2 regions of the Sporosarcina sp. P7 genome follow, and region 2 is predicted to be linked to the other one. Evidence: predicted binding sites of a transcription regulator. Region 2 holds the regulator's gene; the other holds the start of a gene.

Region 1 (16,249 bases), on a different contig from region 2:
TCATTCGGGAGTCTGATTACATTCTTGGAAGGCATTACCCAAACTTTATATGTATCGTCTATTGACCTTTCTGTAATCACCCTAAAATCTTTTATCTCCGCAAGTCTAAAAACTAAAGCATACGCTATTTTATAATCAGACGTTTCATAGCCATCGTACAGTTTTGCATACATTTCATTCGCTATTGAGTCGGCCCAAACATCCGCTTCGAACAAGCTATCAAATATGAAATTTTCTGTTTTCCATTTATATGTCATCAACTATCCACCTCTCTAATCTTCTAACAACTTAAGACCAGATTCTATATACTAGGCCCCCACCTGTTAACGAAAGAACTAATCATTTACCTAGTAGGATAAGCTTAATTCATAATGATAAAATTGTGTATCGCGTTCATACCCGTTTTTCTCATATAGTTTTTGAGCCGTGTAGTTATCTGGTGCCGTCTCCAACACAATACTTTTTGCGCCTGTTTCACGGGCATAGTCTTCCGCCTTTTGTAAAAGCGTTTGACCGATTCCTTGTTTTCGGGCTTCTGGATCTACATACATATCATTTAGTATCCAAGATTTTTTCATCGAAATGGATGAAAAAGTGGGATACAGTTGTGTGAAACCGACGTACTTTCGATCGTTCTTCACCACAAATACTACAGATTCTTTATTTTCCAGACGTTCTTTTATATAATTTCTTGCGCCCTCCACATCTGACGGTTGTTTGTAGTACACGCGGTATGCATTGAATAATTTTGCTACACCTTCCAAATCCGAAATCGTAGCCTGATGTACTTCCATTTGAAATCCCCCTAGTCGTTTTTATATCTACATTTTGTATTTCAGTTGTATTTCATTATTCCTTGAAATAAATCGTATACAGATCAAACATCACTCCACTATTCATACGTTCACAAAGTGTAGAAGGGTTCACTTTTTCGAAGGTTTTGAATTTATTCAACTATGTCTCCACTTTTTTCTATCCGTTTCAACTCTATCTATTTTCAAAAAGAAAAGCACCGCGGTATGCGATGCTTTTCTCAAATTCACTATTTATTGATGACGTACGATAAATCGTATTTTCTTCAATCCTTTTCTCGACTTCTTCACCGCGGAATATACGTGCGCAAATAACTTTTCTACCTTCACGCGCTCTTCACGGGTCACGCCATGCGGACTATACTTAGCTTTTCGATAGATTTTCAATCCGTCCTCGAAGTCCTGCCGAAGTGGCGGATCGATTTTGCCAACTGCTTCAGGTAGCGTTTCAAATGAAGGCAGCTTCGCGACAACTTGTTCTTTTTCTAGCATGTGCACCATGAGCTGAATATGGTTGACAACCGCTAATCGATGATCTGTCACTTGGAGTTTTTGCTGACGTTTTCTTTTTCTCAAGACGTACAGCACGAACAGGATGAATATAATCACTACGCTGATCAGATTTAACCAGAACCACAAAACCATGTTTGGATTTACTTGCTTCGCGTCTTCTGGTTTATCTAGATCTTGTTGCACTTCTGTCGTGTCATTCGATTCAGGTTCGGCCGTGCTCCCGCCATTTTCGTCCGGTGAATCGGATCCGCCCGGTGCTGGATAGTCTTGTTTATTAATTGCAGGCATTTTCTCAGCATACCCTGGTGTCACTTCAATCGGCACCCAACCGACCGTATCGACATAGATTTCTGTCCATGCATGGGCATTTTTCTCGCTGACGTTGATTTCACTGAATGACTGTACATCTTTCACGTCATCTAGTCCGACAATATAGCCTTCCGCATAACGTGCAGGCGTGCCAAGCATTCTGAATGCCAATGTCGCAACTGTCGCATAGTGGACGGAATAGCCTTCTTTCGACTGTTCCAAAATCCCCGTTACGAAATCCTGATCTTTTATCGGTTCGGCATGTTCGTTATAACGCATCGACTGTGCGAGGAACCGTTCCACTTCCTGAATCGTTTGTTCGTACGGTAAACGCGTTTCTGCACCGAGTATGCTTTCGTCCATATGATTATGCAATATGTTCCAACTGTCTTGCGGCACCGCGAGATAGTTGTTGTAGACATATTGGTTATAATGACTTTCACGACGTAAATAGTCGGTGTTTTTTGTTTTGTACAACGCATTCGCGATTTTCGGATAATCGGTATACGGTGTCAGCATATAGTTCATTTCCACTGTACGCCTGCCGAACATCCCTGTCGCATGGAGCGCGTCTGCTTGTTTGGAACGGACAAGATTGGCATCAATGTCTGCTAATTCATACGGTGCATAAATATATCGACTGGATGCAGCGACATTTTGAATGACGAGTTTCGCTTCTGCGTATTCATCCGGCAAACTACTTTTCGCTGCCAAGCTCAATTGTTTCGCACCCGTGAAATCTTCTTTCTCTAGCGCATCAAGTAGAGACTTTTCATCTCTATACGCTTCCCCATTGATTTCCTCCCAACCACTCGGCGTGTAAGTCGAACCGACGAATCCTTTTAAATACAGTGGACTTGGTTTTTCCATCGCGACTTTTAATGCGGTATAATTGCCCGGTGTAAATGTTGAAAGCCGATGGAAGTTTCCGGCTGTCAGCACGGGCTTTTCACCTTTAAAATAACGTAACTTCTCGCCTTGATACCGTACAGAGTCTTCCATTTTCAAACTGCCCGTAAATTCTTCATTACCGTTTGGATTCATCACCGTATAAACGAACATTAGCAAAACTAGTGAAATGGGCACGATCGTCATCCGTTTCCACCAGCGTACGGATAGTTGATTCATATACAGCAACGCCAGAATCAGCACCGCAAAAAATAAAATATCAAGGATCATTGCGGGTGATGTGCCAAGAAGTATTTGTATCGACCAAATCACGATAGCGAGCGCAACAGGAATCCAACGTTTTTGATTCGCGATGGCATAATACATGGCACTGCCGATCAGCAAAGCGATTTGACCGAGGATCATGCCGTTTAGCCACGAAGTCGTTTCATTGACGGATAATAGATCCAAATAAATATGTTTGTGTTCCGAGAGTGCGATGAACAACGCGTTGATCGTTCGTTTCACGTCGTCTATGTACGTTGATAGGAAAATCAAACTGAAAACTACGCTCGCAATTAAGATGATGTCGCCGCCACGCTGTTTCCATAGTATACGCGAGACCATCCACAGCAAGACGAGTATGAGCGCGGGTACGCTACTCATCTCAGGAAACAGCATCGCACGAACTACAAGAAATGCCGCTACAATGACACTATACGCCACTACTCCATCTAGCCATTTCATACGAAGGATCCCTCCTTCTGATCCGAGATCACAATGGTCTGAGATTCGGTACTACGCGCACTATTGGTCGTCAGTACGATGCAGTTTGGATAGGTTCGTCTGAGCTTTTTCCATTGTTCATCCGACATTGAAACTTGCGCGGCACTTCTCGTCAACACTTCTTTTATAGCGTTCGCTGCATCCCGTTCATTGCCGACCGTCAACCACTCATCTGTCGAATGATCCACAAGAAGTTGGACTTCGTGATCGCCTGCGACATAGGAATAAAGCAAAGCGGAAAACGTCTCGATGAATTCATCATAGAGTGTTACGCGATTGATGAACGATGTAAAATCGATCGTCATCATAACGGCATTCCCTGTCAGCGTTTCATGCTGTTTGACGAGTAACCCATCGACTTTACTTGAGAGTTTCCAGTGAATTTGTTTGACCGAGTCGCCCGGTTTATACACCGACAGCTCCGACAGCTCTTCGCCATTGATTTTCTTCGTCGGAATCACGCCCGTCGTTTGTAGTACATGTTGATTTTGCTCGATGTGTTGAAGTTTTAGTAAATACGGATTCGGCATGATCAATAGTGCGGACTGCGTATCCATTTTCTGCATCGAACGGAAGAACGTGAAATGGTCTTTGATCGTCAGTTGTTTGATTCGTATATTCACTTGCCCCATATAGTTCTGTGGCAACACGAACGAAAACTCTTCCGTACTTTTCGCTCGGATGGACAAGTCGTGCTGGTGACTCTCTTGTCTGCCTGTAAATAGATGCTCGATGACGAGATGTATTTGTAGGTGTGTAACGGGTAAACGGCTCGTATTATGTACGCGCAGTTGATAGCCCATTTGATCATTTTTATAGATTTCATTCGCCGTGATGATTTCGCACTGGATTTTTCCTTTGACGAGATAGACGCTCAACACGAGCCACAGCCAGACAATAAGTGAACCGACTGCGAATAATAGAGCGAAATGCGTCGTCGTGAAGATGAAAAACGCGAGCGTAAACAGCAGCCACACGACGCTAATGAGTAGTGTCCTTATCATACAATCAGCCCTTAAAATGTCGCAAGCATTGCTTGATCGGGCGTGGCAACACTGTGCAGTAATTTTTCGAGTAGCGTATCCTGCTCATATTCAGTACCTGGCACGCCTGACATGACGATGCGGTGTCGACTTGTCGGCAACCACACAGCCTGGACATCGACCGGAATGACGTAATCGCGTTGTTGTAAAAAGGCATGTGCTTTCGCCATCTGACAAAGTGCGAGTGCGCCACGCGGGCTGATTCCTTGGTGGATTGATGAATGATTTCTCGTTTTCTCCGTTAGTCCTGTGACGTAGCGCAAGATTTCATCGTCAATGAATAGGTTCTGTACTTGGTGCTGTAGTGCGAGCAATTCGTTTTTCGTGATAATTTGTGTCAGTGAAGATAACGGATCTGCCTGCTGTCGATTTCTAAGCATGTCCACTTGGTCTTCAAAATCGGGATATCCTACGCTCAATTTCGTCATGAAACGGTCAATTTGTGCGCTCGGTAATGGTTGAGTACCGATTGTGCCGTACGGGTTTTGCGTCGCGATGACGTGAAACGGTTCCGGCAGCGGATAGGTCACACCGTCCACTGTCACTTGTTTCTCTTGCATCGCTTCTAGAAGTGCTGCTTGCGTTCTCGATGATGTCCGATTAATTTCATCGCCGAGCAATAAATTGCACATGACCGCGCCTTCTTTAAAGATGAATTCGTTTTTCTCTTTGTCGAACATCGTGAATCCGATGACGTCAGACGCGACGACGTCCGGTGTAAATTGGATGCGGTTCGAATCGAGACCGACGACTCGACTGAATGCTTTCGCAAGTGTCGTTTTCCCGACTCCCGGTAAATCTTCTAGTAAAACATGTCCGCCAGCTAGAAACGTCATCCACACGTTTTGGATGACGTCGTCTTTACCGTTCATTACTTTTTTCATTTCATTGAGTACGTGTGTTGATGGATTGCTCATTGTTTAGTTCCTCCTGTTGTTCAAGTTCACAGCGTCTACGATGTCTTCGGCTGTGATGGCATATGGGAATAATCCGCGTGCGATTTTGCTAGCGGCGGTTGTGTAAAAGCGGTTGGACGTGAAAAAGGTTTTCGGATAATTGATCGCGATAAGTGATTGATCGAACAACATGCCAACACGTGTAGATACTTCTGCTGCAAATTCAATATCATGCGTCACGATAATCGTCGTGATATTCTGTTTTTGAAGCGTTCGAATCAACTCCGTCACTTCTTTTTTCGACATGACGTCCATTCCTTTAGTTGGCTCATCCAGCAATAATATATCCGGTTTAAGCAGCAATAATTTTGCAAGCGCGGCCTTCTGCTGTTCTCCGCCACTTAAGTCAAATGGATTTCTTTCGGAAAGATGTTCAATATGTAACTGTTTCATCATACTCGATACCGTCGTTTCTCTCTGTTCTTTCGGCATTTTTTGCACAGGAACCGCATGGATTAACTCTTCTTTCACCGTTGTGTACATGAATAATGCTTGTGCGTTTTGCGGTAATAAGACGATATTCCCCTTCCACTTGCTTGGTGCGACGTCGTCTATCCATACTTTACCTGCATACGGCTTATGCAGTCCGGCGAGTAACCTTAGTAACGAAGACTTACCGACTCCATTGCCACCGACAATCGTGAAGATTTCGCCTCGATGTACCGTAAACGTCATATCCGCGAGTAGATTATCACTTTTTCGATTGTAACGGAAATACAGATCTTTCACTGTAATGAGTGGTGGATGCTTTTTTCTCATCGGATCCGTCGGTAAAATTGCCGGTGGATAGTGCCGAATGAAATCCATCCCTTCACGCACCGTAATCGGCGTCTCATCACGGAAGCCGAGCTTATAGTAGACACGCATCGCTGTCGTGAGTGCGTCGAGCATTGGATGTTCTAGCAAGGAGTTGCCGATTGCTTTCGGTGTTGTGTCATAAAGAAGGGAGCCGTTTTCCATGAACCACACTCGATCGCACACGGGTAATAACTCTTCTAACCGATGCTCGACAATTAAAATTGTCATGCCAAGTTCACGATTGATTTTCTCAAGTAGCGTCAGAAACTTAGAAGCCGCAATGGGATCAAGTTGGGACGTCGGTTCATCGAGTAATAAAATATCCGGCTCCATTGCAAGCACCGCCGCTAGATTAACGAGTTGTTTCTGTCCACCTGATAGGTCACTGATACTTTCATGCAACCAGTTGTGAATACCGAAGAAACTGGCGACTTCAGCGATTTTTTGTTGCATGTCTACCGTCGACACGCCCATATTCTCAAGACCAAACGCCAACTCTTGCCACACTTTCTCCATGACTATTTGTTCCTCTGGATTTTGCATTATATAGCCAATAGCTGTCGCTGTAGTTGACGCAGGTAGTTCATCGATTTTTTCGCCGTTCACATACACCGTGCCGCTAAGTTTACCGTTCGGCCGCATTTCCCGTTTCATCATTTTCAATAACGTGGACTTTCCTGAACCGGTAGGACCGAATAGCGTTATGAATTCTCCACGCTTAATCGAAAAGCTCACGTCTCGCAACACATGCTGTTCTTCATACTGGAAGTTCAGATTTTCGACTGTAAGTATCGCCATTTGACCCTCTCCTTCGCTTCATAGATAAACGGTAATAACATGAGCAAGCCGATGATGACGTAATGCTCTGCACCTAGTGTCTGTTCACTGATTTCTGGATAATACTGCGTCTGGTGCTGTGTGAAGTATCCAATGTAGTAAAGAAGAAACAGAACGAGTCCAGCCGTCAATATTCCGTCCCGTTTTGTGAATCGCCTCGTCTTATACCGCGTTCTCTCTTTCGCGATACCATACCCTCGCGCCTTCATGACATCTGGCTTCACAATGACAAACTCCGCTGTCTGAACGAGCGTCTGCCGCCACAATGCGAACGCGCGACGGAATTTTTCCACTCTGCTCCCTACATTGTAATAGCCGATTCCGCGTTGTGCCATTTGGTTTTCACGCCATTTTATTTTGAATAACGGAATGAATCGCCACAGCATGGAAACGAGAATTCTGGGGCTAGCGGACACTTTCGTCAGTACGGCAAATAGTGTGTTCGTCGTGAAAATCTCGAAATAACTTTTCGTCCAGAAACTGGTTGCAACTACGGCTCCCGCAATGACGAGTCCTTTCGTCACAGCTTCCAGCGTTACCGCGTGTTCATGGAGGAAAAATAACGGAGTGAAACCGTTATGTACAGTTGCTGGATACGCTACGGCAATTAGTAGAAAAACAAAAGAGTAATAGATCAAGTCTTTAGTTGCTGTCCGGACTCCGTGCAGCATGAGAAAATACAGAATGCCCCCGATCATGGCCAGCGCCACGATGATCGGATGAAACGAGCTGAACATCGTGACTAAAACGACTGTAACGTAGACAAGTAGCAATAGTGGGTGAAAGTTTGAGAATGCGCTCATCTAGTTTCCTACTTTCTTTATTTTCGTATATAGCTGTCTAATTCTCTACCTACATCACATGTGTAATGAAATTCCACTTCATCACCGCCCTGCGGTTCATATTGACTAACGCTACGGCTACTATATCTTTCTTCATTATATCGCTCTAATCTCTTTGACGCCTTCTTTTTTTCATCCTTCTGATTACTACGATGACCAAACCTGCAGCAATCTTGGAATTGAAAGTCGTTCATACCTTCAATCAATGTGATCCCGTCTGTAAAGTCATTCAGTCGTTTGCCATGTGGCATCACGATCATTTCCTGGGGAATGAGAGAATCGTCTAAATGATTTACAGTGACGACGTATAGTGGATCGGTCCGCCAGCTAGTTTTAGCGTGGAAGCCTCTACTTTTTCATTGAAATAGACGGAGCAGTTTTTTCAGTGGCAGTGTAGTTTTGAAATCAAAAAGTCCCCACCTCCTGAATGAGATGGGGACCATGAAGGTGTCATGCTTACATACTTTGGCAAGGCTCCTGACTTAGGGGCATATTTCCCCCATTACAGTGGCCGGACCGCTCAGGATTCTCACCTGATTTCTATTTATTCTTTGTTTACGGGACAAAGAACCAAAACACTCTAGGTGACTATTAACTAGCATATAGTTTTTGCGGGGGAAAATCAATAGACGGTGTACTGAGAGTCAATGTGTCACTGTCTAGTTATTATGTACTTTGTATATGAAAGAATTTCATCACGTCCTTTATCATCTTTATGCCTAATTTAGTAGAATCCAAATAAAAGACCCTTCCATGTCAACTCACAACACACGGGGGTCTTTATACTGCCTATAAAAATGCGCCTATCACTTCTCATCTTCCTCATCACACGGTGGCTTCTTTACAATCGTCTTCCCACTCGAATACAATCCGCTCGCGGACAACCCCATAATAATTCCGCCCAGTATCCCAGACTTCCAATCATTTGGAAACAAGTAGAAGATCCCGCTACCGATGCCTAAAAGTAAGGAAAAGATCGGAATCAATTTTTTCGGCAGACCATACATCTTTAAAATTTCCGTTAACCCAATAATAACAGGGATCAGTACAATATCTGAAACTTCCAATGCGTGTCCCCCTCTTTATCTATTCTATTCAGACTCTATGCAAGATGAATCGGCTTTTTGCATACAGTGTAGAAGAAAGATTGATGAAAGGAGATACCTATGGTCACTGGTTTGCTCATTATTTTAGGTTTGGTGTTATTGCTGCCGTTTACGGTCCCTCGTATTGAACGTAATTTGGAGCTGTTTTTATTCGTTATGGGGTGTGCTGCGGCATTTGTTAGTGGGGTGTTGCAGTGGGAGTTGTGGAATAAGGCGTTACGCGATCCATTGCATATTACGCTCGCCGTTCTTGCGGCGGGAATAGTCTTTCGCTGGATACGACATCCATTTGAGAAAGCGGTAGTAGCAGGTAGCCGAATTATTCCATTCAGATTATTCTTGGCGCTGATTATTATGGGATTGGGATTGATTTCTAGTGTTATCACGGCCATTATTGCAGCGTTAGTCCTCGTGGCGATCGCATCCGTCTTGCAAATGGACAGACGTTCAGAAATTCGTTTTGTGATCTTGGCGTGTTACGCAATCGGCATGGGTGCGGTGCTGACACCAATCGGCGAGCCACTATCGACGATTGCGACGAATAAACTGGATGAAGATTTTTATTATTTAATGAACTTGCTTGGAACCGATATTATAGCCGGTGTCTTCGTCTTTGGACTGCTCGCATTCTTCCTGATTCGCCCACGCAACCGCTCGCGGTACCGTTCTTCCGGACAAGCGGCAGAGTCGTACATAAGTATTTTCGGACGCGGCGTAAAAGTGTATATATTTGTTTTGGCATTGACACTGCTCGGTGCAGGATTTGAGCCATTGATCACCCTTTACTTACTCGATCTTCAGCCATTGACGCTTTACTGGATCAATATGATTTCAGCTGTACTCGACAACGCGACGCTTGCTGCTGCAGAAATCAGTCCCGCGATGGACGCATCAACGATCCAAGCGCTACTACTCGGCTTGCTAATTAGTGGCGGGATGTTGATTCCCGGAAATATCCCGAATATCATTGCGGCAGGTAAACTCAATATCCGCAGTGGGGAGTGGGCGCGGGTCGGTGTACCCCTTGGATTACTTGTGATGGTTGTCTATTTCGTGATTTTACTTGGCAGACAATGAAAAAAGACCGCGCAGGCGGTCTTTTCATTTTACTCGAGTACTTTCACCCATACCCGATACTTTTTATCATCCGTCTGAACCAATTTAGTATTGGGACTTGGTGCGTTATTTTTCTTTGTAAAACCCGCTTCAAACGAAGAAGTTTTGACACTTTCACCTAAGTTCTTCTCGGAAGGCATGCCGATGCCAATCGCATCCGTTACCGTCCACGTGTCATCTTTCTCTTTGTTCAACTTGGCAATAAATATTTCTTCCGTGCCGTCCAGTATCCCTTTATAGACATTGATTACTTTATTATTATCGACTTCCAACGTACGATACACTTTCACCACTTCCGCAAAACCTTCCTCTGCATGAAGCTGCTCCAGTGCCTCTCGTGGGGTATTCGATGTAGTATTCTTATCTGCTGTCTGGCAACCTACCAATATGACTGCCAAAAACGGAATATAAAATAGTTTTCGAAGCACGAGATCCTCTCCTTATCTATTTTATTGAATATCCTATTGTTAGTTATATTCAATCCTCATTTGATTCTCTTATTTCGCCTTCAAAAAATACGTTCTTTCTTTTCTTCAATGAGCTTAAAATGTACATCTGATGTCGATCCGCTACATCCGAGAAATGCAGAATTTGATTTGAAAATGGTTCTTTTTATTTCTGCTTATCTAGTCTCTCTGCGATTGATTGAAGGATTGCATTCTTGCGTTCTTGTAGTTTAAGAAATTTCAGCGCGAACCATATAGTGAATATAAGGAATGCTAGCGGAATGATGTAAATGAATACATTTAAAATAGATAGAAACGAAAAAAATAAGTTGTTGTGGTGCATATGTATCTCCTCCTTTCACAATTTATACTGACTGCTTCCTTTTCGGAAACAGATAAGACACTAGCAACAAAGCCATTGCTACTCCGAATGCTATATACGTCCACAAATTAAACGTCGTTTCTGGAATCGTATACGCAACCCCGGTAATATAGAGTGCCAAACGAACAATGTTTGTTCCCAATACAATAAAGAGTGCCAAATATTGCAATACATCGCGAGTAATTTTCTTGTGTTTCGCCACTTGCACTACCTCCCATTGCTCAGGAAAGTGATTTCTCCATGGAAACTACGGCAATCGACGTGCCATCGGTTCTATGTAATACCGATTCCTCACACACGTGATAGCCGATCGATTGATAGAGTGAGATGTTTTTCGTCACATCCGCGCGTACTTTGCATGCTATTACTCTCTTCCCTTGTTGCGTCGCATACTCCTCTAAAAACCGCAGTATTTTTTTCGCAATACCTTGTCCTTGTCTTTCCGGCACGACAGAAAATCTAGAGAAATAGAGGCTTTCGTCTTCCAATCGAAAACGGACCATCGCGACGGGTTCTTCTTCCATGTAGCCAATCAACGCCTGTACACCGCTTTGCATTTCAGCCGTGATACTCTCGACGGTCTCCTTCAACGCGCTCGTCGGTGGTGTGGCCTTCTCGTATTCCCGGAACGCCCGGATCATCACGTCACGGATGACAGGGATATCGGAAATGTTCGCTTCGATAATGTTCATAACCGTCCTCATTTCGTTTCGTTTTATACACATTATGAAAAGACATAAGTGGATGCTGCCATGTCTCCATTCTAGAATAGTTCGATGATCTTATACTCTTTGTCTACTTATACTTCGCAGAATTGCTGTTTCTGAAAAATTTTCGATTCTTCTTTGTCTTGATTCTTATCATACAGAATGCGCAATGTGTCGCTATCGCTTTCTACATCAAAATTTGTAAAATCCACAGTGTAATCGTCCTGGCTTTCATCAGCTCTTCCCCTAATCTTTAGTGTAATGAAGAGTGAATAGTACTTTAACTATCTTTAACACTACTATTTCCCATGTTTTCTGTAAAGCGGATACAAAAAAACACTGCAGGGAAAGCAGTGTTTTGGACGCTGGAAAGTCAAAGGATCATGGATAGGTGGTTCGGGATTTAAGTTAAAGATAAGCTTCTAACGCTTCGCTTTACGTTTCAAAATAGTAGAGACGCGACCGTGTATTGAGCGGTTACAAGCCTTGATAGAGCGGCAATCGATGGTCATAGAGCGCTTGCGGACGACGATAGAGTGGGTATCGCGTATCATAGAGCGGTCAAACATATTTTATGAGCGCTTGAACGAATCTATGAGCGGCATCCACCTGTAACGTCGATTCACGTTGCTCTATTCTACTATTTAGCGGTACTTTACCCAACCATCATCTGGTTTCTCTTCACTTTTACGCTTGCTCAATCGTCCCAGCACAAATGCGCCGGCGACTAAGCCAATCATAGTATTCGTCTTCTTGTTAAACACTTGCTTCACCATCAAGTTCATATTCTGCGGACGCTCCGCCAATCTTCGCATGAAGTACCCGTACCAGTCCTCTCCAAACGGCACGTATGTACAGAAATTATAGCCCTCTTTCGCTAATTGCAGCTGTAAATCATGGCGAAAACCGTATAGCATTTGGAACTCGAATTGATCATATGAAATATCATGCTCTTTTACAAACTGCTTTACATGATGAATAATCGTATGATCATGCGTCGCAATCGACGTGAAGTTTCCATGTAATAAGTGTTCTTCAATAATTTTTATATAATTTTCGTCGATTTCTTGTTTATTGATAAACGCAACATCCGGTGACTCTTTATACGCACCTTTTACTAGACGCATGCGTGTGTCGTTGTATTTTTTCGTATCATCTAATGCGCGATGAAAATAGGCTTGGATAACGGTTCCGAGATTTTCAAAGCCTTTTGCTTTTAATTCGTCTACTAAACGGAACGTTGGTTCAAGTCGTGAGTGATTTTCCATGTCTAAATTAACAAATATACCTACTTGATTTGCATATTTAACGATTTCCTCTACCTGTTCTTTGCAAAATGCATAATCAATATCCAAACCGAGTTGTGATGGTTTGATCGAGATGTGCGCATCCACTCGATGTTCTTGGATTGCGTCCACTACGCTTAAGATTTGTTCTTTCGCTTCAACAGCCTCGCTCTTTTCGTACACAAATTCACCTAGATTATCAATCGTACATGAAATACCTGCTTGATTGAGCTCTTTGACACTGTCAATCATTTCTTCGATGTTAGTTCCCGCCACCACTTGTTGTGCTCCTAATTGGAAGCCGTATTTTTGGGCAGCTTGATTCAGTAGTTGATTTTCAGATAAACCGATAAAGAAATTTCTTAGCATAGTTTCCACCTCTTTTGTGTAGTTCTTATATCAAAATTATAACACTACTCTGTCATGTAAGCCCATACATTTGTTTATACAGATCTTTTAATTTCCTATAAACGGCAACATTCGGTCTGCTGGACTATTTGGTTTGATGATATCTTGTAAATCAAGCAAAGGTATCGGAAAATAAGGGAAGCCGGCTACGTAAGGTGAAATTTCGTATAGTTGGAAATAGACAACCAGACTCGTGTCTGCGATATAGAAATCCTGATCAGGCTTGATTTTAGTGAATGGCTCAAGCACTGGAGTTTTCCATTGCTGAATATGGCGTCTAATATATTCAGATATCCGCTGCACATAAGGACTGCCTGGCTTGAACATATCTTGCAACTTGTATTGCCTTCCCGTCTTCGTATCAAATGTCAGAGATTTAACGTAAGTCATTCCATGCGCTCCACCAGTAAACGAGTAGACGATCAAGTTGATACTGAAAAGATCACGTTGATTATTTTTAATTTCATACGTTGCGACCATCTCGACAAGACTTGGATCATAATAATTATTGTCTGTTAGCATGTTGTTCATTTCCTTGAATAGCACTTGATTTAGTTTCTGTTGAATTTTTGGATCATCCAGCTGCGTGAAGACGGGATAATACACATCCACTTTCGGCTTGGTATTCGATATGTGATACGTTTCTATAACGGCAGGGTTTTTCATCAGTTCATCCTTCCCGAGACATTTGTTTACTATATGCAAGGGATGTAAAGAAAGTTTCTCGCTTTTTTTTTGACCGTATGATAGGATAAACACTGACTGATATAAGGATGTGAAGTAAAATGATCAATATTACATTACCTAAACCGGACGTAACAATCGTTCGCAGAAAACAAGAAATGGGACCGGATGAAACGCCAATTAAGCCAATCTATGGTTTCATCGATTTTCATGATATTCCACGTGATAAAGGCGGCCTTTTGTTGTTCTTCAACCAAAGCGACGAGTTGTTATTCGTAGGAAAAGCACGAAAATTGCGTCCACGTCTGAAAAAGCATTTTGAAGACCAAGTGTCTCCACTGCGTAATCACCGTGAAGAAGTAGCGAAAATTTCTGCTATTATCATCGATGATCCAATGGAACGCGAAATCTACGAAACGTACGTAATCAATACGGAACAAGCAAAGTACAACGTAGAAAAAGTATTTTTCAGAGATTAAGCTGTCTGCCTTTGCAGACGGCTTTTATTTTTGCCTATACACCACCCGTTTCTTTCGATAACTGGACGTCTATCACATCCTCTACATGAATTCTTTCCGTTCCGAACGGATCACGCAGCGTGATCGTCATCGTCCGCAAGTCGAGCGCTTCAATCTCTCCCTGATGAAAGCGAACTTCCCCATCATGCCAAGTCTTAATCGATGTCTCGACACGCCTGCGCCACGCCACTTCAAGTGTCTCCTGCATCGTTTGTAGCTCCCAATCGGTTAACTCAGGCCGTTCTATATACTCATCTTCCCGTTGCCAATCACGTAGTCTTTCAAGGTGTTCAGGCAGCATGAGCGACGTCCACTTCAATTTCCCTCTATCTCGGTTCCTTTCCATCAGATATTCCCCATTTCTCAAGCGTATGTACGTTCGTATTATACAGAACGTACATTCTAAAATCAATGGTTAAAAAGACCATCGCTTTGCGAGCGATGGCCGAGTGTTTATTTAGGTAATTTGAATGAACCGACAAACACTTCTAGTTCACGCGCCATTTGATTGGTCTGCGTAGAACGTTCTGAAATTTCTTCTATGCTCGCTGTCGTTTGCTCAGCGGCTGCTGCAATATTATTCGTCATGTCTTCAATATTTTGTACAGCGTGTGTTAAATGTTCGATCAACTGCACTGCTTCTGTTGATTTCATAGCTTCCGACGTCATCAAGTTCGAGATATTCTTGATTTCCTTAACGGTTTCTCCAACCGCTACGGAAATATTACTCAATGATTGAGACGTAAGCTTCACTGTTTCTGTACCCTTCGTGATGTGTTTCGTATTTTCCGATGTGGAAGTAATGACTTGCTGGATACGGTCAGAAATATCCTTCACCAGCTTCTCTACTTCAAGTACTTCCTGATTCGATTGCTCAGCCAAGTTCCGTACTTCTTCCGCCACTACCGCAAAGCCTTTACCATGTTCACCTGCACGTGCCGCTTCAATTGATGCATTCAGCGCAAGTAAATTCGTTTGAGCTGCGATACCCGCGATGGACCCCGTGATATTTTGGATCTTCGTCGTAGATTCAACCAAGTTTTGGATTGTATCTCCAACTTCTTGCGATCCATTTCGAATTAATTCCATATCGTGGCTAATTTCTTCTGCGCGTTTTGCGCCTTCTAGTGCAATTTTCATCGTTTCATTGGAGTTAACGAGCATCGAATCAGCACTTTGTTTCGTGTTGCTCAAACCACTTGCCAATCCCGCAAGAATACCTGTTGCATGCTGGGCATTTGACGTACCATCCGTGACGGCCGTGACGACTTCTTCGATATTATTCGCAACCATCGTAATCGCTTCACGCATTTCAGAAAGTGATGCGGAAGTTTCTCCCGCATTTTCAGATAAATGCTGCGATGTCGTATTCATCGTCGCAATCATGTCTTGTAGATTCGCCGTCATACGATTCAGTGTACGAGCCAAGTCTCCCACTTCGTCTTGTGACTTAACTTCTGTCGGTTGAACCGCCAAGTCGCCATCCGCAATTTTCTTCGCCTGCTCAATTAAGCTTGTAATCGGCTTCGTCTTCCGGCGAATGAGGAATCCTGTTCCGATTGAAGCAAGTATCATAGGAATAATGCTGATCAAAATTCCGTCGCGAACGACATCCCATGTACGGTGTTTGACAATGTCGGCATCGAAATCAATTACGCTGAATGCGATGATTTCCTTACTGGCATCCTGATCTTTATATAGTGGCGCATAACCTGAAAGCCGCTCCATGTCGCCATACTCGTAAGGTTGAGAATATGTCGAATGTCGATGTTCGAGTAGATCTGCAATCGCTTCTTCATCTAAATGGAACTG
Region 2 (16,249 bases):
GGATGTTTATGTATAGTTTACCAAAGAACGTAACGTTAATCGAGGTTGGACCACGCGATGGTTTACAAAATGAAAACACAGTATCCCAACTGATCAAAAATTAGCTTTTATACACGCTTTACAGCGGGCAGATATACATGAAATGGAAGTTACTTCTTTTGTATCGCCTAAGTGGGTTTCTCAAATGTCAGACTCCAAAGAAATTATGAATCGGGTAAGCAAACAAGGCAGGCAACTTGTTCTCACACCGAATGCACATGGTGTGGAGAATGCCCTAAAAGCTGGTGCAGATAGTATGGCGGTGTTTTTAGGCGTAAGTGACACATTCAACCAACATAATATCAATCAATCCACTACAGAAAGCACGGAGACACTACGACCAATTATCAATCGGCTCAAAAATAATCATCAGTTTGTGAGAGCCTGTCTTTCTACAGCATTTCACTGTCCGTATGAAGGTTTCATTCCACTTGAAAAAACTCTAGCTCTTTGTAAGAAGTTTGTCGATATGGGTGTAGATGAATTAAGTGTGGCAGATACTGATAGTATGGCAAATCCTTTAGCCAGTTTTACACTGTTTCATGAACTGAAAAAGCAATTTCCAGACATTTTGCTCACAGCACATTTCCATGATACCTATAAATTTGGGTTGGCTAATAATTACGCCTCTATGCAAGCAGGGATTGATATAGACAAAATACGTGCAGCAGTGGATGAAGTTGCACCTTATCTATCACGTCCTATTGAAACAACCATGTATAACTTATATAGGAGAAAATAGTAAATAGGAAGGAGGATTTTGTTGAGACGTAGAGTAATGTATATTTTCGGTATCACGTCAAGTGTTTTTACGGCGCTTCTAACATTTTTCGGGATACTTGTCACTAATCGTCTAATGTATTTAAAAACCAAAGACTCAGAAGTTATTTTGCAGCGCGAGATGATTGCTAAACGCTTTGATCGTCAGTGGTTTGAAACTATTAGAAAAGATGACATTTGGATCCCTTCACCTAACGGCTATAACTTACGCGCGATTTTCTTGCGGCCTTTGGATACAACGCGAACGGTTGTCATTTGCCATGGCGTAACAGAAAACAAAGTGAATTCCATCAAATATGCACGTCTGTTTGAACGTTTAGGATTTAATTCTGTTATTTTTGATCATCGGCGGCATGGTGACTCTGGTGGAAAAACAACAAGTTTTGGATTCTATGAAAAAATGGACCTGAAAGAAGTTGTAACAGCTGTTCGTAAACGTGTAGGTAAGCGCGCTTTAATTGGCATACACGGTGAATCCATGGGAGCCGCCACTACGCTTTTGTACGCAGGTACCTATGAAGATGAGGCAGATTTCTATATAGCCGATTGTCCATTCTCGGATTTCTCAGAGCAACTATTGCATATCATTCGTACGGAGATGCCGTTTAAGACTTCTATGAGTTTGCGAATCGCCAATTTATTTTTAAAAATTCGTGATGGCTATACTTCAGCGGCGGTTTCCCCCCGCGAAGTAATGAAGTTTATTGATAAACCCGTGTTATTCATCCACAGCATGGAAGACACGTTCATTTTGCCGCAAATGACGGAAGAGTTATACGAATTAAAAGAAGGCGATAAAATGATGAAGCTTTTTGCGAAAGGAGCACATGCCAAATCGTATAATGATAACCCCGATGAATATTTACAAACGGTTCAAAGGTTTTTGAATCGCTTCCGTTTATATTCATGACAATATAATAGAAAATAAAAAATCTCCGTGTCAGCGAACTTGCTAATCACGGAGTTTTACTTTATTTTTTTTTGGCTGGCTTGTCTTGAACCTTGTTCATTTGAGCCATCATTTGATTAATTTTCTTTTGAGAAGGTTTCTGTCCCATTTGCATCATCATCATACGTAACATTTGTTCATTAATTGGCGGATTGTCCTTCAAATAATTCATCATATATTTACGTGCTATGAAAAAGCCGAGAGCTACTCCGCCGATCAAAGCGACGACGATCAATAAAATTGCTATCCATAAAGTCATTACTGCCAAACCTCCCTCATAAAAATAGTTCGATTACATACTACCAAGAAGGATTATACAACATAGCAGCAGTGAATAGCAATGACTGTATGCAAATTGTGCGGAAGTTTTTACATCATCGAATTTTCTAGTATCATGCGTTCAGAGTGTTTAAGTGGTTTGAGCCACCCACATTCTTCCTGTTCATTCATCACGGCAAAAAAACGATCTGTTGAAGAGGATAGCGCTACAAATAGATCTAGATCCAACATCCGTGATCCTTGACAATACACTTGTATACTATGCGTACCCATTTTGATGAAGACTTCTCCTTTGATTAAGTGTGTCAAACGGTATTCATTATGATATGAATCCAGTTCATCAAAACTTTTCGCCAAGTTATTCTGAATGATATGATCAAGTTCTCTTTGATTTAATTGATCACATAAATATTCAATTTCATGATAGTTCGTAGAAGGACCTACTGTTAGTAGCTCAAATAATAAACGTTCACGCCCCATTATGAAGGATTGATACGCTGACTTAATTTTAAAAATTTCATACTTCCTCATAAAGAACACCTCCTACTATCTATCATAGAACTTGTCCTTAGTAAATCGTGTCAGTTTGCGGAAAACTTCCTCACTATTATTGTCGTAAAGCTGCGCAAAAAAACACACGGCTCTTTAATAAAAGCCGCGCGTTAGGTCAGTTTATTTATTTACTAGATTTGTCATTTCCTTCACGACATTTTCAACCGTAAAGCCATACTTTTCAATGACTAAGTCGCCTGGTGCACTTGCACCGAATGTATCAATTGCCATGACAGTTCCTTCATCGCCTGAGTATTTATGCCACCCGAGAGAAGCGCCCATCTCAATCGCCACTCTTTTCTTGATGTTCTTTGGCAGAACAGAATCTTTATATGCTTGATCCTGCTTCTCAAATAGATCCCAAGAAGGCATGGAGATAACACTAACGTCGATACCTTGCTCTTTAAGAGCTTTCTGTGCCTCAACCGCAAGACTTACTTCCGAGCCACTTGCAAGTAGTAAACCGTCTGCTTGCTCTTTAGTAGCAGATGATATGACATACGCACCTTTTGGTACATATTCCATCGCAAGTTCTTGTGATTTAGGCAATACTTCAAGGTTTTGTCTAGACAATACTAGGACAGTTGGCGTGTCTTTTGAAGTGGTAGCAATATGCCATGCCGCAGATGTTTCATTTCCATCAGCAGGGCGGATGATAGACAATCCAGGCATCGCACGTAATGAAGCCAATTGCTCCACAGGTTCATGAGTAGGTCCGTCTTCACCGACAGCCACGCTGTCATGTGTGAAGACATAAGTCACAGGTAAGCCCATCAATGCGGACAGACGAATAGCAGGACGTACATAATCACTAAACACGAAGAATGTTCCGCCAAACACTTTCACCCCGCCATGGAGAGCCATGCCGTTTAAAGCCGTCCCCATCGCGAATTCACGAACACCAAACCATATATTACGGCCCGCATAGTTGTCTACAGTAAAATCACCTGCATTCTTAATCGTCGTCTTGTTTGAACCTGCAAGGTCCGCACTACCGCCGAATAAAGCTGGAACTGCTTTCGCTAATGCATTGATTGACTCACCGGATGCTGAACGAGTCGCTACAGAAGCACCCGCTTCATAAACTGGCATTTGTTCTTTCAAATCAGTTGGCAGTTCATTTGCAATCGCTTGTTTGAACTGTGCCGCCAATTCTTTATGCTCGTTTTCGTAGCTTGCGAATAAATCATTCCATTGTTGCTCTGACTGAACACCCAGTTGATCCGTTGCTGAATTAAAACGGTCATAGACTTCTTCAGGAACGTGGAAGTCCTCTTCGAATGTCCACTTGTAATACTCTTTCGTAAGTGCCATTTCATCTTCACCTAATGGCGCACCGTGTGCATCTGCTTTACCAGATTTGTTTGGTGAACCATAGCCGATCACAGTTTTCACTTCAATGATTGTTGGCCCACCGGTATTGCCTTTTGCTTTTTCGATTGCATCAGAAACTGATTTTGTATCATTGCCGTCTTCTACTCGTGCGTAGTTCCAGCCATATGATTCAAAGCGTTTTCTAATGTTCTCAGAGAATGACATATCCAAATCGCCATCTAAAGAAATATCGTTACTGTCATAAAGTACGATTAGTTTGTTTAACTGAAGGTGACCTGCCATCGAGATTGCCTCTGCTGCTACACCTTCCATCAAATCACCATCTCCACACAGTGCATATGTGTAGTGATCTACAATATCGAAACCTGGCTTGTTATAAGTTGCTGCAAGATGTTTTTCAGCCATTGCCATACCTACAGACATACCAATTCCTTGTCCAAGTGGTCCAGTAGTTGCTTCAACTCCCACTGTATGTCCATATTCCGGATGTCCTGGTGTCTTTGAATCCCATTGTCTGAAATTTTTCAAGTCATCAATCGTCAGACCATAGCCACTTAAATGCAACAAGCTATAGAGTAACATCGAGCCGTGTCCTGCCGAAAGTACAAAGCGATCACGATTGAACCATTGTGGATTTGATGGATTGTGGTGTAAATGTTGCGTCCATAGTGTATAAGCCATTGGCGCTGCGCCCATCGGTAATCCGGGGTGACCAGAATTTGCTTTTTCAATCGCATCGATTGATAATGTTCGGATTGTCGTTATTGCCAGTTGATCGATTTTTTCGGTCATGCTGTACATCCTTTCCGTCCTGTCTCATATGAGTGTTTTATAGTAGATATTCCTTCTCTAGTGTAGTCAATTCCACGGTTAATTACAATGTTAATCCTTTACCTATCATCAATTTAGTGGTTTTTGATTCGCTCTAGCTTGTTTGACTTTTTCAGGTGTTACGTCATTTCCTTCTGGGTCCATTACTTTGACCGATTCGATAGTTTCACGCATACTGGAACGGAATGTTTCCAAGTATTCCTTTCTGAGCTGGGTCTGTTCTTTTGCTTCCTCGATCGATAATCCTGTTGTTTTCTTTTTATTTGCTAATTCATTAATACGTTTTATTTTTTTTTCTGAGAGCATCTTTAAAAACCTCCATAAGTTAGTCGTTTAATAAAATGTAAACAACCTGGAGGAAAAGTGCAACCTATTAGTGTTCTTGTGCCACAAACTCTTTATATCTTCTATGAACCGTGGCCTTGCTGACAGCATGACCTAATCCATTTAACACGTTTGCAATTTCTTCATATGTAAGACCTTTGTTACGAAGCGAGACAATTTCTTCTATCGGAAGCTCAAGTCTTTCACGCCCCACTCCTTGGTCAATATTTCGCAAATTCTTCGATGGATCATAGCCCCTGTCAACAGCACGCTTCATCCCTCTACGTATTTTTGCATTATGTAGTTTGCGTTGGTATTCTTCTACGATTGCCAGAATTTCCAACAACATCGAGTCCATTTCATTCAATTCTATCGTACCGTTTGAATGATTGGTAATCACGATCGTTTCACTTTTGGCAATTACATGCAATATCGCGACTCTTGCATTGCCCCGCCCTAATCGTGTTTCGTCTTGAATGAATACTGCATCCACTGAACCGTTTTGAATTCGATCCAACATGGACAGAAGACCTTCACGATCCATGTCATATCCACTCTGACGATCTGTATAGATTCCAACGCAATCATATGATAATTCAGCAGCTAATTTTTCTAGTTCTTCTTGCTGCCTTACAATAGATTGTTCTTGTGTTTCTTTTTCCGTACTCACTCGGCAGTATATTACACATTTCTTTTCCATCATTTAGATCCCACTCCTATTTCAGCTACTCGAATATCTGTTTGTTTATTAATTTTAACAGGCACACGCAGTAATTCACCTGAAACGATTTGATCCGTAGGTAATTCATTTAAAGAACGTACCTGTTCGATCCAGTGGGTAGTTGGTATATCTTCCGAGTAATTGGAAGCCAACTGCCACAGTGTATCTCCTTCATTAATAACGATCTCCATATAGTGATCTTCCTCAGCCATTTTATCGAATTGAACCCAAGCAAATGATACACAAATTACTAATAATACTGCAAAATAATAATTATTTTTAATAAATTCTTTAATAATCTCCATCATAACTCCTCCTCTAATTTACGCTTTTAGAATACATGTTCGGAATACCTGTTCTTAATTATAAGAGAACATATGATTCTATGTCAAGTAAAATTAGAACCTTTGTTTGATTAGTAATCGAACACATGTTATACTATATTCAAAATAGTGGTTCAGTATTCCATTGCTTGCAAACTAGTAGAAGAGGTGAATCTGTTGAAGAAAATATCAAAGAGACAAGAAGAAATACTTGCGTTTATAAAAGAAGAAGTACGTTTAAAAGGGTATCCCCCTTCCGTTCGTGAAATTGGAGAAGCTGTCGGTCTTGCATCAAGTTCAACGGTCCACGGTCATTTATCACGACTCGAAAGTAAAGGTTTCATACGGAGAGACCCTACAAAACCTCGCGCCATTGAAATATTGGATCCAGAGGGATTGGACGAGTTAAAAAGTGGTGTTATGCATGTACCGTTGATCGGTAAAGTTACAGCAGGTAATCCAATTACGACGATTGAAAATATTGAAGAGTACTTTCCTTTGCCGGATACATTCGGTTCATCTGAGGATGAAGTCTTCATGTTGGAGATTGTAGGGGATAGCATGATCGAAGCGGGCATCCTAAACGGAGACCGCGTGATTGTCAGGCAAACGCATTCCGCAAGTAATGGTGAAATTGTCGTGGCTATGACAGAAGAAGATGAGGCAACAGTCAAACGTTTCTTTAAAGAGAAAGACTATTTCCGACTCCAACCGGAAAACTCCTCTATGGAGCCAATCATTGTAGATCAAGTTTCTATACTAGGAAAAGTGATCGGTGTATTCCGTATGATTCATTAATGATCAAAAAAGTGTATCGAGAAACCTCAATAGGTTTTCGATACACTTTTTTCTTTATACCAATTTCTTTTCAAGTAATTGTTCCATAGAATCTAGTACTGCGGATTTTATATGCTCGTAAGTCAATCCTCCTTGAATATATGCCGTATATGGTGGCCTAATCGGACCGTCAGCTGTCAATTCAATACTAGAGCCTTGAATGAACGTTCCCGCGGCCATGATGACGTCATCAGCATAACCAGGCATATAGGAAGGCTCCGGTGCATATTGGGCATTGATTGGTGAATTTTGCTGAATCATTTGGCAGAATGCAATCATTTGTTTAGCGTTCTTAAAATTCACGGATTGAATTAAATCTGTTCGAAGCTCACTGTAATGCGGAGTCGTGTCCATACCAAAGCTGCCTAAAAATGCGGATGTGAATAGCGCACCTTTAACGGCCTGACTGACTACGTGTGGTGCCAAGAAGAAACCTTGATACATCTCCAGTAACGTATCGAGAGAGGCTCCTGCTTCAGCCCCTAGACCGGGAGATGTCATACGATATGCACACTTCTCAACCAAGTCTTTCTTACCGGCTATATAACCACCTGTTCTGGCAAGTCCACCACCTGGATTTTTAATGAGTGAGCCCGCCATAAGATCTGCTCCAACCTCAACAGGCTCTTTCATTTCCACGAATTCTCCATAGCAATTATCTACAAAGATTACAACGTCCTCTTTCATGTTACGGATTTCCTTAATAATCGCTTCAATTTCATGGATTCTGAATGATGGATTGCTTGAATAGCCTTTAGAACGTTGAATCGCCACGATTTTCGTCTTCGATGAAATCATTTCTTTTGCTTTTTCAAAATCAACTGAGCCATCTTCTTTCAAATCAATATGCCGATAAGAAATTTGAAAATCCTCTAGTGAACCTGTGTCTTTGCCATTTCCCGAAACGATAGACTCCAACGTATCGTATGGTTTACCTGTGATATATAGAAGTTCATCACCCGGGCGCAATATTCCAAACAAGCTAATCGTAATTGCATGTGTACCGGAAATGATTTGATTTCTTACGAGACAGTCTTCCGCACCGAATACATCTGAGTATACTTTTTCCAATACATCACGACCGCTGTCATCATAGCCATACCCAGTTGAGCCCGATAAATGAAAGTCGCTTACATGATTTTGTTTGAATGCTTGTAAGACTTTTCTTTGGTTAAAAAACGCAATTTCTTCTACCGTCTTCACATACGGAGCGATTAGTTCTTCCGCTTCTTGTGATCTAGTTAGTAATTCTTCATTAATGGGGGTAATTTGCATGTGTAGTACCTCATTTCATTTTGTCATATCCTATTTTAGCAGATGGAGTCTATATACCAAACGAAAGACAACAAAAAAACAGGCAAGCGCCTGTTTATAGTTCATCTTTTAAAATTACTGGTTTTGCAGGAGAATATGTGGAAATTGCATGCTTATAAATAAGTTGTTGCTTACCTTCCGTTTCCAGTAAAACCGTATAATTATCATACGACTTAATTAGACCTTTTAACTGAAAACCATTCAATAAAAAAATCGTAACAAATGTGTTATTCTTCCGTAAAGTATTTAAAAACGTATCTTGCATATTTCCTTGTGCCATTCAATTGCCTCCTTGTCACTGTTATGTAGTTATTCCATACTCACTTCTCAAAATCCTTTATTATCTTACAGGTTGTTTGAAAAATTTCTTCCTCTGACTGATTAGCATCTACCCACTGAACAGGCAACTTATTCCGAAAGTATGTCAGCTGCCTCTTTGCGTAATTACGTGTGTTTTTCATTACCGCCTCTATTGCCTGCTCTTTTGTCAATTGGCCGTTAAAGTAGGAAATGAGTTCTTTATAACCTATCGCTTGTACTGATTGGGTTTGACGAATACCTTTATTCCAGAGTTGCTTTACTTCATTGAACAATCCCACCTGAATCATTTGTTCCACACGCAGATCGATTCGTTTATACAGTAATTCTCGCGGAAGATCTAATCCAATAATTAAGGAATGATACATGGGTTGATTTCCTTGCTGCTGTTCATGATCTTGTTTTGTTTGACCCGTCACTTCAAGGATTTCTAGCGCACGTACTAGACGTCTATGATTATTTGGGTGTATTTTTTCCGAACTTTTCGGATCCAATTCTGCAAGTCGTGCATGTAATACATCCGCGCCTTCTGATTCAAGTTCCTGTTCTAAGCGCGCTCGCACTGCAGGATCAGCCGCTTGTTCTGTAAATCGATAATCAAACAAAACGGACTGAACATACATTCCACTACCTCCGACAATAATAGGTAGTTTTCCGCGAGATTGAATATCCGCTATCCATTGTCTGACTGCTTGTTGATATTCCGCTACAGAAAACGATTCAGTTGGTTCTTTTACATCAAAGAAATGGTGCGGGATTCCTTGCATTTCAGAACGATGTATTTTTGCTGTACCGATATTTAATTCTTTGTATACTTGCATGGCATCTCCATTAATGATTTCCCCATTAAATGAATTTGCAAGTGCTATGCTAAGTGCTGTCTTCCCTGAAGCAGTCGGTCCTACGACTGCTAGTACATCAACGGGTAGGTTCATGTCGTTTCATCCATTCTACGATAGTCGTATACACATGTTTATAGTTGGTTTCCTGAAGCATTTCATGTCTTCCGCCTTCATAGAGCACGACAGTGACTTGCTGTTGATTCGCTTTATCAAATTGTTTGGCTACTTTCCAAACACCTTTCGCACGGTCTCCTACTAAATCATCTGTACCTGAGAGTAATAATATCGGCAGTTCATCTGGAATGTTCAATAAGAATTCGGGCGCTTCCAAAGAATTTAATCCTTCTAGCAATACACGAAACATTTGTGCTGTAGGCACGAATCCACATGCTTCGTCTGCTTGATATTCCGTTACACTTTCTACATTGCGTGATAACCATGCAAATTCCCCTTCATCAGGAAATTGTTTGGAGTAATTGCCAAAGACCAAACCATTTAAAAACTCATCCGGTTGCTCTTTAGGTAATGTATTTTCTCTGTACGTAGCTAGTGCAATCGCAGCATGTGCCATGAGTTCGGAATTGGTCCCAGTACCCAATAAGACCACTTTACTAACCGTTGAACCGTATAGCTGTATATAACGTCTTGCAACGAACGAACCCATACTATGTCCGATTAGTACTACAGGAAGCTCGGGGTATTGCTGTTTATAGGATTGATTCACTTCAAACGCATCGTCTACCAATTGGTCGAATGAAGTAGAGTCACCGAGATAGCCGTATACATAGCCATTTTCTACAGCTGTCTTCCCGTGACCCCTCTGGTCATGTAACGTCACGACATACCCTTGTGATCGCAAGTACTGTGCGAATCTTTCATAGCGACGGCTATGTTCAGCCAGTCCGTGAATGATATGCACACGGCCAATCGGATTTGTTTTAGGTATATAACTTATACTATACACTTTAATGCCGTCACGCATTTCTATCCATTGATCTGTCATGAACTTGCACTTCCTTTCGCTTCCGCAACCGCATTTTTTAAATCATTTTCATAGATGGTTTTCTCGCTTTCCGTATAGTGCAGTAACTTTGCCATGTAGTTTGTTACTTGTGTCGCCAATGATTCCACCACATCAATTTGGAAATATAAATCCCCTTTTCTACGGATAAAGAAATCACTTGGCGATGTGACCATTTCGCAATGAATACTATATAAAATCTCTGCACGTAAACTTATTGGCAAATTATTCTTTTCCGCTGAAATCGCATGAGCGAATTGGAACACTTGGTCACTATTTCTTCCATAAAATGAAGCAAGACGCGCTCCTTGCTGTGAAGTTAAGCCGAACAATGGTGCTCTTTTAGCTTGCAGATCAATAAATTGCTTTAAAGCTTCATCGTCTATGAAATCGCTTCCTGAAACGGTGATATTCTTTGTTTCACATCGCTTAATAGATGGTTTTTCTAGCTGTTCATCAATTCGATCCACTACGACTTCCGCCATCTGTCGGTAGCCTGTTAACTTTCCTCCTGCAATCGTCAGCATTCCAGGAACTGTTTCCCACAATTCATCTCTTCGTGATATTTCAGATGCATTCTTGCCTTCTTGTGCAATCAATGGGCGGATTCCAGCCCATGTAGATTCCACATGTTGACGTTGCAGATGAATACTTGGAAAGGTTTCGCGAACCGCATCGATGATGTAGCGTATATCATCTTCTGTCGCTATCGGATGCTGTTTATCATCCGTATAAAATGTATCCGTCGTACCAATATACGTTTTATTATCGCGTGGAATGGCGAATAACATCCGGCCATCTGAGTTATCAAAATATACTGCTTGCTGTAACGGGAAAATAGATTGATCTACTACGATATGGACGCCTTTTGTGCTATGCAATTGTTTCGTTTGCTTGCTGTTGATTTTCTTCTGCAACTCGTCAACCCATGGACCTGCTGCGTTGATCACCATAGAAGCCGCTACGGAGAATCGTTCACCGGTTAGTTGATCACTTAAGACCGCTCCCACGACACGATCCTTCTCAAAGTTGAATTGTTCGCACTTCATATAATTCAGGCATAGCGCACCTTTTTCTGCCGCTTTCTTTAGTACCTCAATCGTCAAACGCGCATCATCAGTCTGATACTCCACATAATGCCCGCCACCTTTTAACTGTTCCTTTTTCAGTAATGGTTCAAGTTCGGCCGTTTCTTCTTTCGTTAGCATTTCACGTCGTTCAGTGGGCTTAACACCTGCTAGTAAATCATAAACGAGAAGTCCAGCAGAAGTAGAGTACTTGCCATACGTTCCTTTTTGATAGATCGGCAATAGCATCGGTCTGGCCTTCGTGATATTACGAGAATTACGGAAGACGATTTCCCGTTCCCTTCCCGTTTCTGCTACTATTTTCACTTCTAGTTGTTTTAAATAACGCAAACCACCATGTATCAGCTTTGTTGAACGGCTAGATGTACCCGCCGCAAAATCTTGCATATCAATTAGGGCAACCGAAAATCCTCTAGCAGCCGCATCCAATGCGATACCCGCACCTGTAATTCCTCCACCGATAACTAATACATCGAATGAAAAGGTTCTCAAGTCCTGAATTCTGCTTGATCTTTCTAATGTAGAAAACATACAATCGCTCCTCTCTGATACGCACTGTTACATCACTCTTTTAAACATTTTCTCTAGTTCATACGTTGTAAAATGAATCAATACCGGACGACCATGTGGACATGTATAGGGATTATGACAAGCCCCTAGATCAGTGAGCAGTCGTTCCATGTCTTCTTGTCTTAAGTAATAATTTGCTTTGATAGATTTTTTACAACTCATCATAATTGCACTTTCTTCACGCAATTTCTCGACATCTACTTTGCGTTTCTCGAGTACTTGCTCAATCATTTCTTCTATAATCGAAGTAGCTTGTCCTTCAGGGAACCATGAGGGATACTCTTTCACTGTATATGTCGCTGGACCGAACGCTTCCAAAAACACCCCGACTTCTTCTAGTGCACTCTTACACTCTTCGATCTTCACTTGCTCATCAGCCGAGTAGTGAAAAACAAGTGGCAAAAGTAATTGCTGACGTTCACCCGCATCCACCTGACCAAGCTTCACTTTAAAATATTCATATTTGATTCGCTCTTGCGCTGCATGCTGATCAATCAAATAAAATCCATCTTCATTTTGTGCCACTATATATGTCCCATGAACTTGTCCTACAGGTACAATGAAAGGAAAATGATTCATGTCCTGCTGTTTCTGCTCAACGACAGGCTCTTCGGGCACCGATTCTTCCTGCGACTCAAAAACGGCTTCAGGGAAGACAGGTGAAGGTTGTTCTATAGTAGGTTCTTCCACAGGCGTAATGGTTGGCTGAGTTTCATGTTCATGTAACGGAATCGTTACTTCCGGCCGGCGATAAGGTGGCGTCCAAATTGTCTGCTGCTCTGAGTCTCTTTTTATAGGCTTTTCTTTTTTTACTGCGTCGGGAATAATAGTGACTCCTTGAATAGCCTCTTTGATGGCTTCCTTTATCAAAGAAAATAATTCGCCTTCTTTACTGATACGGATATGGCGCTTCGCAGGATGAACGTTGACATCTGTTAAAATGGGATCTGCTGTAATATCAATGACTGCAATCGGAAACCTTCCAATCGGCAAGTACGTATGCATTGCATCAATAGCTGCCTGAGTCCCTGCATAGCTTTTAACCCAACGGCCATTCATTAGAAGTGAAATATAATTTTTTGATGCGCGTGTCATCTCAGGAAGTGTAATAAAACCCTTCACTTTGAAATCAGCATCTTCTTTTTGAAACGGTATCATTTTACGTGCAACCGCGACACCATATATATCTGATAATACCCGTAATAAGTCTCCTGAACCTGATGTTCTAAGAATTTCATGATGATCGTGAGTTAACGTAAAAGATATAGTAGGATGACTTAGTGCTAATCGATTTAATAAATCTATCGTATGTCCAAGTTCCGTCTGAATTGTTTTCATATATTTCAAACGTGCCGGTGTATTAAAGAATACATGTTGTATGTGAAAGTCTGTACCTTTTCGTAATGCTCCTGGTTCGTATTTCAGAACTTTACCGCCTTCAATTTCCACTACAGCCCCTTCAACACCATCCGAGGTCCATAACGATACTTTTGATACTGCAGCGATACTTGCTAATGCTTCTCCACGGAAGCCTAGTGTACGGATTCGAAATAGATCATGCTCATTAGATATTTTACTGGTAGCATGCCTTTCAAAACAGCGGATCGCGTCTTCTTCAGACATCCCTTTGCCGTTATCGGTCACACGAATCGAAGTTAAACCTGCCTCAATAAGAGATACTTCTATCTTGGTACTTTGCGCATCAATCGCATTCTCCACTAACTCCTTGACGATAGAAGCAGGACGTTCCACCACTTCCCCCGCCGCAATTTTATTGGCCAGTGTGTCTTCCATGATGTGAATTTGATTCATCCGCTTCACCCCTTCTTCTCTGTTGTCAAGCGTTCTTTCCACTCCATTATTTTTTGCATAGTTTGCATAGGTGTCATATTCATCAAATCGACTGCTTCAATTTCATTAAGTAATTTTTGAGTTTCCACTGAAAATGTCGGTTCACTATCAGTCTCAAACAAAGCCAACTGCTCCGAAACCGAAGACACACCTTTTGTTGAGCTGTCTTCCTCAAATCGTTGTAATAAGGTTTTTGCACGTCCAACCACGTCTGCAGGGAGACCCGCAAGTTCGGCTACATGAATCCCGTAGCTTCGATCAGCAGCACCTGGTAGTACTTTGTGCAAAAACACGACTTTACCATTTTGCTCTTTCGCCGCGACATGGACATTCAACAACCGATCCAAAACGTTTTCTAGTTGTGTCAGTTCATGATAATGCGTGGAAAACAATGTGTTAGCACCGATTTCTTCGTGAATATACTCCATCATCGCTTGTGCGAGAGCCATCCCGTCATACGTGGACGTTCCGCGCCCAATCTCGTCAAACAACAAAAGGCTGTGGGACGACGCATGGGCCAATGCATATTGAGACTCCATCATTTCCATCATGAATGTACTCTGTCCAGACGCTACATCATCTGCGGCCCCAATTCGTGTAAAGATTTGATCTGTAATAGGCAGTATAGCCTTTTCACAAGGGACGAAACAACCGATTTGAGCCATCACTACAGTCAAAGCGACTTGGCGCATATACGTACTTTTACCGGACATATTCGGACCTGTAATCAGTAACATATTTTCATCTTCAGCTAGCGTACAAGAATTCGGTGTATATAATGAATGGCTCATCATTTTCTCAACAACAGGATGTCGACCATTTTGAATGTCAACAGCCTTTCCTGTATGAAATTCTGGTCGGACATATTGATTCTTTTCGGATACTTTAGCAAATGACAGCAAAACATCTAGTTCACTAATAACAGAGGCTAGTTGTTGAATTCTTTGCACATCGCCCTTCACTTGGTCACGAATCGACTGAAATAAGTCAAGTTCCAATGTCTGGCTATCTGCTTCCGCATTTAGAATCAGTTCTTCTTTTTCTTTTAGCTCCGTTGTTATATATCGCTCCGCATTTGCGAGTGTCTGCTTACGTTCATAGCGTGATAAGTCAGCTAAATGAATATTGGACTTGGTAATTTCAATATAATATCCAAAAATCCGATTATAACCGATCTTCAACGTTTTAATTCCTGTTAGCTGCCGCTCTTTTTGCTCCAGCTGCGCTAGCCATGTCTTTCCGTTACGAGATGCATTACGAAGTTCGTCCAGCTTTTCATGATAGCCGTCTAGAATGAGTCCACCTTCTTTACTGGATATCGGTGGGTTTACTGCAATAGCATCCGTCAACAATTGGAATGTTTCCCCGCAAGGATCCATTCGATCAGCAAATCGCTGTAACATCGGTCGCTTTGATTCTTCAAGCAATTGTTTTAGTTTAGGTATATGTGACAATGAGTTTCGTAACTGTGCAAGATCACGTGCACTTGCACTGCCCATGGAAATTCTTCCCGCAAGACGTTCTACATCATATACATCCTGCAATTCTTCCAGTAATTCTTCACGCAAGAAATACTCATCCAGTAAGTTGTTTACCGTTTCTAGACGTTCTTCAATCGCTTGGCGCTGCGCCAAAGGCTGGTGAATCCACATCCGTAATTTCCTCGCACCCATCGCAGTAACGGTTTCATCAAGCACCCAGAACAACGTGCCTTCTTTTTTACCCGAACGAATAGTTTGCACGAGTTCCAAATTCCGCATGGAGTTCGCATCAATCGATAACTTTGCATCTTTCTCTATATAGATGAAAGGTCGAATATGACCAAAAACCATCTTTTGCATACGGAGTAGATATGATTGCAACTTACGGCAGACTTCCTGCAACTCTTCTGGCAGATGCTCATATGTATCGTGAGCAATGGATCCTGAATGCTCCGTATCTTCTATTGAAAGCATGATTTCGCGACTTTCAAACAGTTCCGCCAGCATCACATGAAGTTGTTGATCCACAACAATTTCCTTCATGCTAAGGGCTTCTATTTCTGCTAGTAACGTGCGCTCGCTTCCTTCAATCAACTCTACTTTTCCTTCTCCAGTGCCAACATCAAGGTAAGCTAATGCATAACATTGATTTCCCAAGCTATCGATGGCACCGATAAAATGATTGGCTTCGACATCAATTGTTTTACCTTCTGTTAATGTCCCAGGTGTAATCACTTTCACGACTTCACGTTTCACAATTCCCTTTACGTTGCGCGGATCTTCCATTTGTTCAC

What was found. Region 2 encodes LexA, which represses DNA repair genes until DNA is damaged. Its sites were predicted from a motif close to CGAACATATGTTCG; they were not measured.
Region 1: the regulator LexA is predicted to act here: its motif matches at 14,806-14,819, upstream of CSV60_RS08445 (YolD-like family protein).

Annotation. Positions count from the first base shown of each region.
Region 1 covers NZ_PDZF01000007.1:23,096-39,344, forward strand. Annotated here, with positions in the region: gene CSV60_RS08365 (hypothetical protein) at 1-257, opposite strand, end outside; gene CSV60_RS08370 (GNAT family N-acetyltransferase) at 348-794, opposite strand; gene CSV60_RS08375 (transglutaminase domain-containing protein) at 1,047-3,269, opposite strand; gene CSV60_RS08380 (DUF58 domain-containing protein) at 3,266-4,312, opposite strand; gene CSV60_RS08385 (AAA family ATPase) at 4,324-5,268, opposite strand; gene CSV60_RS08390 (ABC transporter ATP-binding protein) at 5,272-6,903, opposite strand; gene CSV60_RS08395 (energy-coupling factor transporter transmembrane component T) at 6,876-7,745, opposite strand; gene CSV60_RS08400 (hypothetical protein) at 7,763-8,035, opposite strand; cobalamin riboswitch at 8,235-8,374, opposite strand; gene CSV60_RS08405 (hypothetical protein) at 8,591-8,851, opposite strand; gene CSV60_RS08410 (DUF1646 family protein) at 8,951-9,967, shown strand; gene CSV60_RS08415 (hypothetical protein) at 9,997-10,434, opposite strand; gene CSV60_RS08420 (hypothetical protein) at 10,818-11,036, opposite strand; gene CSV60_RS08425 (GNAT family N-acetyltransferase) at 11,056-11,526, opposite strand; gene CSV60_RS08430 (proline dehydrogenase family protein) at 12,186-13,196, opposite strand; gene CSV60_RS08435 (DUF3298 and DUF4163 domain-containing protein) at 13,284-13,901, opposite strand; gene CSV60_RS08440 (nucleotide excision repair endonuclease) at 14,021-14,398, shown strand; gene CSV60_RS08445 (YolD-like family protein) at 14,433-14,783, opposite strand; gene CSV60_RS08450 (methyl-accepting chemotaxis protein) at 14,891-16,249, opposite strand, start outside.
Region 2 covers NZ_PDZF01000002.1:151,348-167,596, reverse strand. Annotated here, with positions in the region: gene CSV60_RS03430 (beta/alpha barrel domain-containing protein) at 83-781, shown strand; gene CSV60_RS03425 (alpha/beta hydrolase) at 803-1,729, shown strand; gene CSV60_RS03420 (YneF family protein) at 1,791-2,027, opposite strand; gene sirA (sporulation inhibitor of replication protein SirA) at 2,138-2,578, opposite strand; gene tkt (transketolase) at 2,720-4,726, opposite strand; gene CSV60_RS03405 (DUF896 domain-containing protein) at 4,835-5,071, opposite strand; gene CSV60_RS03400 (YneB family resolvase-like protein) at 5,139-5,792, opposite strand; gene yneA (cell division suppressor protein YneA) at 5,789-6,118, opposite strand; gene lexA (transcriptional repressor LexA) at 6,311-6,931, shown strand; gene CSV60_RS03385 (methionine gamma-lyase family protein) at 6,986-8,245, opposite strand; gene hfq (RNA chaperone Hfq) at 8,340-8,564, opposite strand; gene miaA (tRNA (adenosine(37)-N6)-dimethylallyltransferase MiaA) at 8,605-9,537, opposite strand; gene CSV60_RS03370 (alpha/beta hydrolase) at 9,521-10,447, opposite strand; gene CSV60_RS03365 (glycerol-3-phosphate dehydrogenase/oxidase) at 10,444-12,084, opposite strand; gene mutL (DNA mismatch repair endonuclease MutL) at 12,112-13,935, opposite strand; gene mutS (DNA mismatch repair protein MutS) at 13,941-16,249, opposite strand, start outside.